DNA from 3 places in the Pseudoalteromonas sp. M8 genome. Region 3 is predicted to be linked to each of the others. Evidence: predicted binding sites of a transcription regulator. Region 3 holds the regulator's gene; each other region holds the start of a gene.
What was found. The regulator LexA, encoded in region 3, represses DNA repair genes until DNA is damaged. The targets are predictions, from matches to a motif close to TACTGTATNNNNATACAGTA.
Positions count from the first base shown of each region.

Region 1: a site for LexA is predicted at 2,840-2,859, ahead of GSF13_RS12890 (SulA-like leucine-rich domain-containing protein). Genes of this name have one in related genera too.
Region 2: a site for LexA is predicted at 2,209-2,228, ahead of GSF13_RS10915 (DNA topoisomerase III). Genes of this name have one in related genera too.

Region 1 is NZ_CP047240.1:1,819,859-1,824,132, forward strand. Features, by position in the region: gene GSF13_RS12855 (DUF2938 domain-containing protein) at 1-473, shown strand, start outside; tRNA gene GSF13_RS12860 (tRNA-Tyr) at 491-575, opposite strand; tRNA gene GSF13_RS12865 (tRNA-Tyr) at 602-686, opposite strand; tRNA gene GSF13_RS12870 (tRNA-Tyr) at 716-800, opposite strand; tRNA gene GSF13_RS12875 (tRNA-Tyr) at 821-905, opposite strand; gene GSF13_RS12880 (VC2046/SO_2500 family protein) at 1,018-1,539, shown strand; gene GSF13_RS12885 (YchJ family protein) at 1,916-2,377, opposite strand; gene GSF13_RS12890 (SulA-like leucine-rich domain-containing protein) at 2,423-2,818, opposite strand; gene GSF13_RS12895 (SEL1-like repeat protein) at 3,149-3,598, opposite strand; gene GSF13_RS12900 (NCS2 family permease) at 3,720-4,274, shown strand, end outside.
Region 2 is NZ_CP047240.1:1,360,645-1,364,918, reverse strand. Features, by position in the region: gene GSF13_RS10920 (tetratricopeptide repeat protein) at 1-198, opposite strand, end outside; gene GSF13_RS10915 (DNA topoisomerase III) at 277-2,199, opposite strand; gene GSF13_RS10910 (methyl-accepting chemotaxis protein) at 2,303-4,274, opposite strand, start outside.
Region 3 is NZ_CP047240.1:4,042,660-4,046,933, reverse strand. Features, by position in the region: rRNA gene GSF13_RS23055 (23S ribosomal RNA) at 1-1,410, shown strand, start outside; rRNA gene rrf (5S ribosomal RNA) at 1,528-1,641, shown strand; gene lexA (transcriptional repressor LexA) at 2,489-3,103, shown strand; gene coxB (cytochrome c oxidase subunit II) at 3,464-4,274, shown strand, end outside.

The DNA of each region.
Region 1 (4,274 bases), 2.2 Mb from region 3:
TGCCTGCAGTTGCTATTGGCGTAGGTGCAACGCTCGTTATGGATTTGTGGGCATTTATGCTCAGTCGCTTATTTGCCATAAAGGGCTTAGATTATGCGTTGGTTGGTAGGTGGATTGGGCACTTGTGTCAAGGAAAACTCACGCATCAAGGTATCGGGCGTAGTAAACCAATATTTGGTGAACGTGTCATTGGCTGGGGCGTGCATTATCTCATTGGGATTGTATTCGCCTTGGTGTTACTACTGAGCGTGGGCAAGCCTTGGTTGACTGAGCCTAGCCTTTTGACTGCGTTAGTTTTTGGCTTAATAACGTGTGTGTTTCCATTTTTTATTATGCAACCCTGCTTTGGTGCAGGGATCGCAGCATCTAAATTACCAGAGCCGAATAAGGCAAGGGTAAAAAGTATGACAACACATTTGATTTTTGGCTTTGGATTGTTTTTAAGCTCGTTTATATATGTAAGCTTGTTGTGAGATAACACAATAAAAGGTGGTGGAGGGAGCTGGATTCGAACCAGCGAAGGCTGAGCCGTCAGATTTACAGTCTGATCCCTTTGGCCGCTCGGGAACCCCTCCATCATTTGGAGCGTTTACTTTAAAAGTGGTGGAGGGAGCTGGATTCGAACCAGCGAAGGCTGAGCCGTCAGATTTACAGTCTGATCCCTTTGGCCGCTCGGGAACCCCTCCATACATTTTAAAGCGTTACAATTTGAAAGTGGTGGAGGGAGCTGGATTCGAACCAGCGAAGGCTGAGCCGTCAGATTTACAGTCTGATCCCTTTGGCCGCTCGGGAACCCCTCCGAAATTGTAACTGTTGTTTATGGTGGAGGGAGCTGGATTCGAACCAGCGAAGGCTGAGCCGTCAGATTTACAGTCTGATCCCTTTGGCCGCTCGGGAACCCCTCCTAAACAACGGCGGTGATAATAACAAAGTTTTTTTCGAAGTAAAGAAAACTACTAAAGTTTTTCGGAAAAAGGCCGATAAATTCATAATTAGCAAAATAATCGGTTGGAATACATGCAAATTGATGGCGTTTTAATCAGTGAGTCGCAATTAGGGTCCGCATTGAACATTAGTGTTCATCAGACGCGCTCTGCCGATTTTGCCATGCTGTTATCTATGCTATCAACTGATGCATTAGATTTTAGCCAATTTCACCTACCAAAATCTGAAGCTGCTGCAAAAGATAACTCAGAAGAAACACTAAAGAAGCAATTTGAAATAGGTCCACAAAAGCCGCTTGCGCCAAAAGAGTACAATATGCTTATTGGTCAGCATAACGCGCAGCTGGTATCTATGGGGGCGATGGCAACCTTGCGATTGCAAGAAAATTTAAATCCAGAACCTTTTGCCGCACGAAATGATAAAAAGCATATTCCACTCGACGTTGTAGAAAATTTGGAACCAGCGGTTAAAAGGCGTTTGGCGAGCGCGCAAGGTAAACTGGCCTTAGTTGCTGATAAGGCAATGGATGCGGCTGGTTTTTATGATCAAATTGCAACGGGTGATATGCAGAGTATGTTACGCGCGACGGCGTAACAACATTAGCTGCTTTTGCTCCTTCAAAATTGAGCAAATTTAAGACAAACTGGTATTAAACTTGTCATTTTACAGCTCTTTGCTTCGTTACTAGACTGACATAAAACGCTATGCTTATCGTGCTTCATGTCTAATACCAATTGAATTAATTCTCTAATCAATTTGAAGGGTGAAATAGCATATTAGCTTCGTTAAAAATTTCTCATTTAGAACAACTAAATAGCAAAATTTTTGCCTTGCTACTAAAGCTATTTCCCCGCTTCAAGATAGATCATTTACTTAATACAACTGGTATAAGCTAAACGGCCTTTAATCATCCTTAGCTCGTTTCAAGCCTTTTTTATTGCTTTGTATCTAATCTCTAGTTCAGACTATTTTAGCTACCGTGGCACTTTTTATACTTTTTATCACTGCCGCACGGACAGAGGTCATTTCTGCCTATCTTGGTTGTAGGCGTATCGTACAATTCACCATCTAAGTAATACCATCTGCCTGCTTCGGTAATAAAATTTGACCGCTCATGGAGTATATAGTGTGTGTTTTCTGCGATATAGTGCGCCTTAAACTCAACAACCCCCTGAGTAGCTTCTGCTACTTCTTCTAGCACTTCCAATTTTATAAAGTGTGCATAATTAGCAAATGCAGCAATATCGTCGATATTGTTTTGTGCTTGTTTAGCCTGGGCGTAGGTGTCATGAATATACTTTGCATCTTTTAAGCAGTATGCAGTATAGCGAGAGCGCATTAGTATTTGTGGACGCTCTGCGAATTTTTGTCCCTTAAGGTACGGCTCACAACATTGCGAATAGGGAAGGGATGAATTGCAATAACAAGACATAAAAACTTCAGTTTTAACAAATTTATATCCTGTTATTGTAGCTTGTTAAGCGCTTTGAAAACAGTGGATCGCAACGTCAGATACCGGCAGTTCCATTTTGTTGATAGTTTGCACTGATGCAATATCAGTCCAAATCACCACGGCAGCGAAATTACCATTGCTGATAGCACTTTTAAGTACATACTCAAGGTCGTATATGTGCTTTTGCCTAATGACGAGCAACTTACTTGCATCAACTGAAGCGCTTTCTAGTAGTGACTTGTTTGGTACATTATCGGGTGCAACGAGTAGCGTCCAGCCTTGTTTATGCTGACATTTATGTAAAACTTTAAGTAACTCTAAGCTAGCGACGATCTCATCTTCAACTATCACATTATTGATTTCGTTAAGTGTGTAATAAGTTGAATTGTTTGGCTGTAGAAGTGCATTGCTGTGTAACATAATTGTCTCACTGGTTATCTATACAGTATGTGTATACAGTAGTTTATACAGTGTGTGAATGCAAGGAAAATTGCTAGCTTTTTAATCAATATTCAAGCTTAATTTTTATTTAGTTTAAATTTTCAATATAAAACAAGTGGTTGTGATTTTTTTGAAATGAGAGCTTAATTGACGAAAGTTCAGTATGAGTAAAGCAAGGAAGTTTTCTCAGCTGCGATACAGTAGTTTTTCTACTGTATCATTTTGATCGTCGCAGAGGGAAAGCGTACGTTTACTTAAGAGAGGCTTAGCTACGCCTAGCCTACGTTTTTTTGGAGAGTCAAATTTAATTTACTGGCTAATATGCTGTAGTTGATGAATTTGCTCGTAAAGTGTTGCAGCATAGCACTGTGCATCTCTAAAGCGCTTAGTTGTAAGGAAGCGGCGTACATCTAGTAGTACCTGTTCGGCGCCTTTGTGCCCTTGGCTGCTGGCCAAACTTAACCAAGCGGCTGCATGAAAGGGGCTGGGTGGCACTCCTTGACCTTTCATAAACAACAAACCTAAAAAGAACTGTGCCTTCAAATCACCAGACATCGCCGCCAGTCTTAGCCATTTTGCCGCAAGCGGAAAAGATTTTTCTTTTAGGTAATAGAGGCCTTTTTTCAAAGCTTGGGTATTGTCGTGAAGATCTGGGAATTTTGCGTCCGCTTTTAATGGCGACGTTACAAATTCAAGCACATTCAGCAGCTGCTGTTCTAAGTCATGGTTTGCTGAGTTGTCGGTGCTATTTTGATCCATATCTTTATTCGCAATAATGTTGATAAGCAGAGTGTAGCTGAATTTTAACTATTTTGTCCGAGTTTTAAAGTGATTCGTGTTAAAATCCAACCACTTGTTCCTTAAATTTGTAATTTTAGTTATGCTCGAGCGGTTATTTTCACTGCAAGCTATGCACACCAATGTAAGAACTGAGGTGATTGCTGGCTTGACGACATTCGTTACTATGGTTTACATCGTTTTCGTAAACCCTGCAATGCTAGCAGAAGCTGGCATGGATCACGGCGCTGCTTTTGTAGCAACTTGTATCGCAGCCGCAATCGGCTGTTTTATTATGGGGCTATGGGCAAACTATCCGTTAGCGCTTGCGCCTGGAATGGGCTTAAACGCCTTTTTTACCTATGGTGTTGTGCTTGGCATGGGCTATACATGGCAAAGTGCATTAGGCGCGGTATTTATGTCGGGCTGTTTATTTCTATTTTTGAGCGTATTCAAAGTTCGCGAGTGGGTGATCCAAGCCATACCTATCGTGCTAAAGCGTGCGATCGCGGCAGGTATTGGCGCATTCTTAGCGTTAATCGCGCTAAAGAACGCGAAAATTGTTATCGCAAGCGATGCGACATTAGTACAACTTGGTGATATCACTTCTCCCGGCCCGCTATTAGCCATTGCGAGCTTTTTTGTGATTGCGGCGCTT
Region 2 (4,274 bases), 1.7 Mb from region 3:
TTGTTGGACATCACAATCAATAACGCCTACGGTTATATGCTCACTATAAGCTGCCGCTATCCTCTCCAATATTTGGTCTTGCTGAACACATTCAGGATTTTGATTGCTATAAAAGGTCAGCAATAACGCTTTCTCTGGATTTGGATCGGTTATTACTTGCTGAATGTTTTCAGGGGTTAGTTGGATTTTATTGCTCATATTCTATTTTCTGTCTGAGTAATTAATATGGTTGATATAGTGACACTATCTGAATTTACAACCAAGCCAAGAAAACAATTATGCAGAGCTTGGCTTTCTCTTTCGGGTAAATTTCCCCTTTCTTGCACCACGTTTTTTAAATGCAGGTACAGGAACACCTTTCAGTGCATTCGTATTGATAGACTGAGCGCTGTCAATAAATCCACCTAACTCATCACAAAGCGGTTGCATAAATTGATTATACGACGTTTCCTTATTGGCGATCTTTCCGAGCAATGACTCCCAGAGCGCAGTTCTATCTGGTAATGAAAGTGACTCAGGTAGGGTTTGAATAAATGCTTTTCCCAGCGCCGTAGAATATATCGTCTTACCTTCTCGTCTAAGAAACTGCCGTCTAAACAAAAGCTCAATAATTCCGGCCCGCGTCGCCTCAGTGCCAAGCCCATCAGTGTCTTTCAATACCTTTTTGATAGATTGATCGGAAACAAACCGTGCAATACCTGTCATCGCACCTAATAAGGTAGCTTCAGTGTAATGCTTTGGCGGCTGAGTTTGTTTTTCTTTAACTTCACCTTTCTCGCATAAAAGTTGCTCTCCCACCTGTAACTCCGGCAATAGGCTTTCTTTCTCGACCTCATGACCTTTAAACAGTATCTTGAATCCTTGATCTGTTATTTGCTTCGCTTGTGCTTTGAATTGACCACCACTAATCTCCAACTCCACTTTAGTTTCGTTGTAGCGGTAGGGGTGAAAGAATTGCGCAAGATACTGTACAGAGATGAGTTGATAGACCTGTAACTCTCTATGCCCAAGCTGAGCACTGCGGAGCTTTTTAGTGGTTGGAATGATAGCGTGATGCGCTTCTACCTTTTTATCATTCCAACACGCTCCTTTTAGATTCATGTCAGCTAACTTAATAAACTTACTTTCTATTCCCTGATTGTGCTCGGCAGCCGCAATGACTTGCTCTCTTTCAACAAAATGTTCTTGTGGTAGATAACGGTTATCTGATCTAGGGTAAGTGATCAATTTATGTTTCTCATAAAGTGCCTGACAAATATCCAACACTTGCTGAGCCGATAAACCGTAGCGCTTATTTGCGTCAATCTGCAAAGAAGAAAGGTTATAGGGTAACGGCGGGTTTATCTTTTTTGGTTTTGTTTCAACCTTATTTATTGTTGCTTGCTTTTGACTGATCCGATCCGCAACGTTTTCGGCTAAGGCCTTAACCAGAACACGCCCATCTTCGTCCATATAGGGCTTACATGCTTCACTTGGTACCCACTTAGCTTCAAAAACACCCCAATTTGGTTTATTGATATGTGCAATCACCTCATAAAATGGTTTAGATACAAAGTTCTCTATTTCTAGATCTCTTCTAACAACCAAACCAAGTACCGGAGTTTGCACTCTGCCAACCGACAAAACAGTATTCACTCCCGCTTTTTGCCCGGCCAACGTAAATGCTCTGGTTAAATTCATCCCAAATAGCCAATCCGCTCTAGCTCTTGCAAGTGCAGATACACTTAAAGGAACAAATTCTTGATTAGAACGTGTCGAAGCCAATGCCTTTTTCACAGCTTGTGGGTTTAAATCACTGATCAACAAGCGTCGGATCGTTGCTCTTTTCCGTTCAGGCAAGTTTACAAATTGAAATACTTCGTCCACGAGCAATTGCCCTTCTCTATCAGGATCTCCAGCATGGTAGATTTCATCGGCTTTTGTGAGTAACTTTTTTAAAGTGCTAAGCTGCTTTTTTGTTTTTGGCTTTGCTTTGAACTGCCATTGAGTCGGCACGATTGGTAGATCATGAAAGTGCCATTTTTTGTATTTGACGTCGTAGTCTTCAGGTTCTGCTTGTTCCAACAGGTGACCTATACACCAAGAAACCACATCACCATTCGCGACTTCTATATAACCATCTTGTTTTTTATGTGGTTTTGGTAAGACATCGGCGATTGCTCGGCCTAAAGAGGGTTTTTCTGCGATATAGAGTTTCATGATTAGCTTAACTGTATATAGATACAGTTATCATAGTGAATTTTGACGAAAAACACCATAGCTGCAAAGAGACTGTCTCCAGTCTCTTTGCAAACCAACAAACTTACGTTCTTAATAAGTTAAGTTGCTTGTGTTTTTGTTCGACTATCAGCGTCATTGAACTGGCTGCTTGCTCTACTTCATCTGCGAACTTCGAAAGCTCAGCAGCGGCATCTGAAATGCCCGTCGTATTCGTATTAATTTCTTCGGTAACCATACTTTGCTCTTCCGCAGCCGTAGCAATTTGTGTTACTTCGTTAGAAATGCTTGTCAGCTCAGCAACTAGCGTACTCATTAACCTAGCCGATTCTTGGCAATAACTCACTGCGTCTTCACCTAGCTGCACAGAGCTCTCAATGATCCGGCCTGAGTTCGCGACTTCACTCTGTAGGTTATCTATTAGTTTACTAATGTCGTCCGTCGATGCTTGTGTTTTTGACGCCAAAGCTCGAACTTCATCTGCAACAACCGCAAAACCACGCCCTTGCTCCCCTGCCCTTGCCGCTTCAATTGCTGCGTTTAAGGCCAGTAAATTAGTTTGCTCTGCAATAGCTCTGATCACTTCTAGTATTTTAGAAATATCATCACTGCGCTCAGATACCTTCACGACCGCTTGTTTTGCATCAATGACTTGATCCGCCATTGATTGCACCGTTTCGGTCGTTTTAATGATGCTTTGTTCGCTTTGCTGAACTTGATCTGCGGCCTGATTCGTACTTGCAGCCGCTTTTTCCGATGCCCGAGCCACCTCTGAAGCAGTTGCACTGAGTTCGTTAATTGCAGTAACTACGCTATCTATTTCTAAGTGCTGATTAGCGACTTTGTTTTTGATGTTTATCGCGGCTTCTGTTGTTCGATGCGACTGCTCGTAGGAAGATTCAGCAAGACCTTTGAGGTCATCAATCATCTTTCGTAGTTTATCAGTAAAGCGGTTAAAGCCATGTGCCAAGGCAATCAACTCAGCATGATGACTCACTTCTAGTTCATGCGTTAAATCGCCTTCGCTAGAAGCTAAGTTCTCTACCCGCTCCTGAATATGCGTAAGCGGGCCGATAATTGTGTTCACTAATACCACCGCAATGGCAATGCCAATAACAGCAATAACAATACCGATAATGAGCATCCAGCGACCAACGGAGTTTGTCGACTCCTCCAGCTGACTTTGCAGCGTTGTAGCAGAACTAAGTGCAATTGCCTTAGGTAGTTCGATTACTAGAGACCAAGTGGTGTTTGGTAACGCAATTTTAATCGGTACCGCTACGACTAAGTCTTCACCAAGCTCTTTAATCCCAGAACCTGTGTGCAGCGATTTTAACACCTCAGCCCTATCTGACTTTGTCGACTCAGCAAGTGGGCGGGCTAAATTCTTGTAGTGACTAGAACCCACAACAAGACCCAACTCACTTAACAAGGTTACCTTAGCGGCTCCTGAGTAAAGCGAGTTTGAGAGCTCGTCGACCATGGTTTGGAAAATCGGCAAATTTACATCCACGCCCACTAGGCCTCTAAATTGACGATTGACCACGACTGGTGTGGTCAATGAGGTCATCAGCATTTTGTTGCCCGGAGAAATTTCATATAAATAGGGCTCCATGATACACGGCGCCACTTTATCTTTTGCGCACAGATACCACTCGGCTTCTCGTAGGCCAAACTCATTGATTGCATCGGCATATTTTTCTTCTGCCGACTCAACTTTTTGTTGCATCGGACCATTGGCTTCTTGAGTAAAGTAGAGCTCTAAGGTACCAGCGCCCGGCACAGAGTGACTCGAACCACCTTGATTACTGGCATCATTGCCATCGTAACCATTCGGTTCAAACTGTGCATACATAGAAGACACAAAGCGATTTTGCTTTAGCGCACCATTGACAATTTCTTGCACTTGTTCACGGCTCAGAGGATCCTGCTCGGCGGTATGAGATAGTACACCCGCCAAAGTATAAGGAACACGATAGGCTTCATTGATAAAGCCAGCCACACGTTGCCCATATTGATTGCCTTTAGCGATAAGACCTTGGGATATTTCATCATAA
Region 3 (4,274 bases):
GAAAATCCGGGTTGCCAAGGCTGAGAGTCGAGACGAGCCACTAAGGTGGTGAAGTTGTTGATGCCCTACTTCCAGGAAAAGCCTCTAAGCTTCAGTTCATACTGAATCGTACCCTAAACCGACACAGGTGGTCAGGTAGAGAATACTAAGGCGCTTGAGAGAACTCGGGTGAAGGAACTAGGCAAAATTGTACCGTAACTTCGGGAGAAGGTACGCTCTTGTTTGTGAAGGACTTGCTCTGTAAGCAAACGAGAGCCGCAGTGACCAGGTGGCTGGGACTGTTTATTAAAAACACAGCACTGTGCAAAATCGTAAGATGACGTATACGGTGTGACACCTGCCCGGTGCCGGAAGGTTAATTGATGGGGTTAGCTTAGGCGAAGCTCTTGATCGAAGCCCCGGTAAACGGCGGCCGTAACTATAACGGTCCTAAGGTAGCGAAATTCCTTGTCGGGTAAGTTCCGACCTGCACGAATGGTGTAACCATGGCCACGCTGTCTCCACCCGAGACTCAGTGAAATTGAAATCGCAGTGAAGATGCTGTGTACCCGCGGCTAGACGGAAAGACCCCGTGAACCTTTACTACAGCTTGGCACTGAACATTGACCCTACATGTGTAGGATAGGTGGGAGGCTTTGAAGCAGAGACGCTAGTTTCTGTGGAGCCGACCTTGAAATACCACCCTTGTAGTGTTGATGTTCTAACTTAGGCCCCTGAATCGGGGTTGAGGACAGTGCCTGGTGGGTAGTTTGACTGGGGCGGTCTCCTCCCAAAGAGTAACGGAGGAGCACGAAGGTTTGCTAAGTACGGTCGGACATCGTACGGTTAGTGTAATGGTAGAAGCAAGCTTAACTGCGAGACAGACACGTCGAGCAGGTACGAAAGTAGGTCATAGTGATCCGGTGGTTCTGAATGGAAGGGCCATCGCTCAACGGATAAAAGGTACTCCGGGGATAACAGGCTGATACCGCCCAAGAGTTCATATCGACGGCGGTGTTTGGCACCTCGATGTCGGCTCATCACATCCTGGGGCTGAAGTCGGTCCCAAGGGTATGGCTGTTCGCCATTTAAAGTGGTACGCGAGCTGGGTTTAGAACGTCGTGAGACAGTTCGGTCCCTATCTGCCGTGGGCGTTTGAGAATTGAGAGGGGCTGCTCCTAGTACGAGAGGACCGGAGTGGACGAACCGCTGGTGTTCGGGTTGTGATGCCAATTGCATTGCCCGGTAGCTACGTTCGGAACTGATAACCGCTGAAAGCATCTAAGCGGGAAGCAGGCCTCGAGATGAGTTCTCACTTTGACTTAGAGTCAACTGAAGGGCCGTTGAAGACTACAACGTTGATAGGCGAGATGTGGAAGTGCTGTGAGGCATTAAGCTAACTCGTACTAATTACCCGAGAGGCTTAACCATACAACGCCAAAGTGGTTTATAAGCGACAGAAGTTAATAGACTAAAGTAGACAAAAGAATTTAATAGCTTTTTCCAGATTTACATTGATGAAGGAGACTTCATTGATGAACAGAATTTCCTGGTGACTATAGCGTTTTGGACCCACCTGACCCCATGCCGAACTCAGAAGTGAAACAAAACAGCGTCGATGATAGTGTGGATTACCCATGTGAAAGTAGAACATCGCCAGGGCCAAATAAGAGAAACCCGTTGCAGCAATGCGACGGGTTTTTTGCTGTTTGGGGTAAAGTACTTCCATGTAGCATCTCCCCTTCGCGCGTCCTTGCGCTCACTTCCTCGAACTGCGAAGCGGTGCTTCGGTTTCTCGTCACCCAAACTCAGAAGTGAAACAAAACAGCCGAAGGGTAGGCCCCGGTCAATGATAGTGTGGATCACCCATGTGACTCTCTATTTAAAAAATGAGAACATCCTACTTCGTAGCGAGCCAGGGCCAAATAAGAGGTTGATGAAAAGCGTTCATCCATGAACTTCATCGACATTCGAACATCCATGTACATCAAAACCCGTTGCAGAGATGCGACGGGTTTTTTGCTATGTGTGATTTAAAAACCTCGCGAGGTAAACTCGCTCCCACTCCCCCACAGCATCAGCACAGCGCAACATGGTGGGAGGTGGTTCACCCGCCGATGGCTTACAATGAAAGTTTCGGCTCAAAAATAATGTGGAACACCCATGTACATCAAAACCCGTTGTAGCAATGCGACGGGTTTTTTGCTATTTGAGGTATAGAAATTTGAGATATAAAAAGCCTCGCGAGGTTTTCTAAACCTAAGTAAATGCGCTCCCACCACAGTATCAGCACAGTGCAAAATGGTAGGAGGTGATTTATCAGCCCTAAAACTTAATAATCCTTATTTCGTAGAGTCGTAGGTTATGCTCTGAAGCTTCTTGTTTAATGCTGATCTAATTAATGCTATCAATAAATACACTTAAAATATGGCGAAGAAAGAAACATTTGCGATTTTTTTTGAGCTGTATATACTTACAGTAAATAAACCACTGTATGGAATACCAGTTAATGCGTCCTCTAACAAAACGACAAGAACAAATCTTTGAATTAATAAAAGTATTCATAAAAGATACAGGCATGCCTCCAACTCGTGCTGAAATAGCTGATGCTTTGGGTTTTAAGAGTGCAAATGCAGCGGAAGAGCACCTGAAAGCGCTTGCGAAAAAGGGAGTTATCGAAATGGTCCCAGGCGCAAGCCGAGGGATTCGACTTGTAGAGGATGAATCAGAACAACTTGGTTTGCCTATTATTGGTCGTGTTGCTGCTGGTGAGCCTATTTTGGCAGAGCAACATGTAGAAAGCCACTGTAATGTAGATGCTAGTTTTTTTAAACCTAATGCTGATTACCTTTTGAGAGTTAATGGTATGAGCATGAAGGATATTGGTATTATAGATGGTGACCTATTGGCTGTTCACAGAACTCAAGTGGCAGAAAATGGGCAAGTGATAGTTGCTCGTGTAGAAGAAGATGTGACTGTTAAACGCCTTGAAAAGAAAGGAAAGAAAGTTTTTTTACATGCTGAGAATGAAGAATTTAAAGCGATTGAAGTAGATCTAGAACATCAAAATTTCTCCATTGAAGGGTTAGCTGTCGGTGTTATCCGAAGTGCAGACTGGATGTAGTTTATGAGAGCGAGCGTAGCGTTAAATATAAAGTTGCGCTTGCTTTAACTATATTTTGTTTAGAAAGTAATAATTAACTTTTCTAACTGTGTGAAAGTTAGATAATTATAGTGACTTTAATCATTTAGTAATATTTTTAGTTTTCTGATCTTTATACACTATTTTTCATCATTCTTCGTTTTACTCCCTATAGTCCCCAGTTTTGATTCTAAAGTCGGTCTTCTCGAAAATCTTGCAATTTGTTTGTTTTTTGACTAATTGGTTAATAGTCGTGCAGTAAGTCTATGTACAAATAGACAATATGACAGTCATCCAATAATAACAAGAGACAACCACGAGTTGTCTTGAAGGAGACGTCAAATGAAAATTTGTCGATTAGTTGTAGCATTCATCGCGGTGCTAATCGCCATGCCCTCACTTGCTAACAGCGCTTACAATATGAGGCAAGGTGTTACAGACATTAGTCATCAAGTGTATGAGCTTCACATGACCATATTTCTAATATGTTGTGTCATTGGAGTGATTGTATTTGGGATTATGTTTTGGGCGCTTATAAAACACAGAAAGTCAAAAGGCGTTGTTGCGGCGCAATTTCATGAAAGCACCAAAGTGGAAATACTTTGGACTGCAATTCCCTTCCTGATACTCATTGGTATGGCAATACCAGCCACAAAAACGCTTATTGCTATGGAAGACACGAGTAAGGCTGATCTGACCATTAAGGTCACAGGCTCTCAGTGGAAATGGCACTATGAGTATATGGGGCATGATGTTGAGTTCTATTCTTTGCTCTCTACTTCGAAAGATGAAATTAGTGATCTTAAAGAAAAAAATGAAAATTACCTGCTTGAAGTTGATAAGCATTTAGTTATTCCTACAGATAGGAAAGTCCGCTTTTTGATGACCTCGGATGATGTCATCCATTCTTGGTGGGTGCCTGATTTTGCGGTGAAGAAGGATGCCAATCCGGGATTTATAAATGAGGCATGGGCAAAGGTAAACGATGAGGGAATTTATAGAGGCCAATGTGCTGAATTATGTGGCAAAGATCATGGCTTTATGCCAATCGTCGTCGAGGCCGTAAGTCCTGATAAATTTGATAGTTGGCTTAACGATGCTAAAGCTGAAAAAGCAAAAGCAGAGGCGGAGTCACAGGCAGTTGCGCAACAAA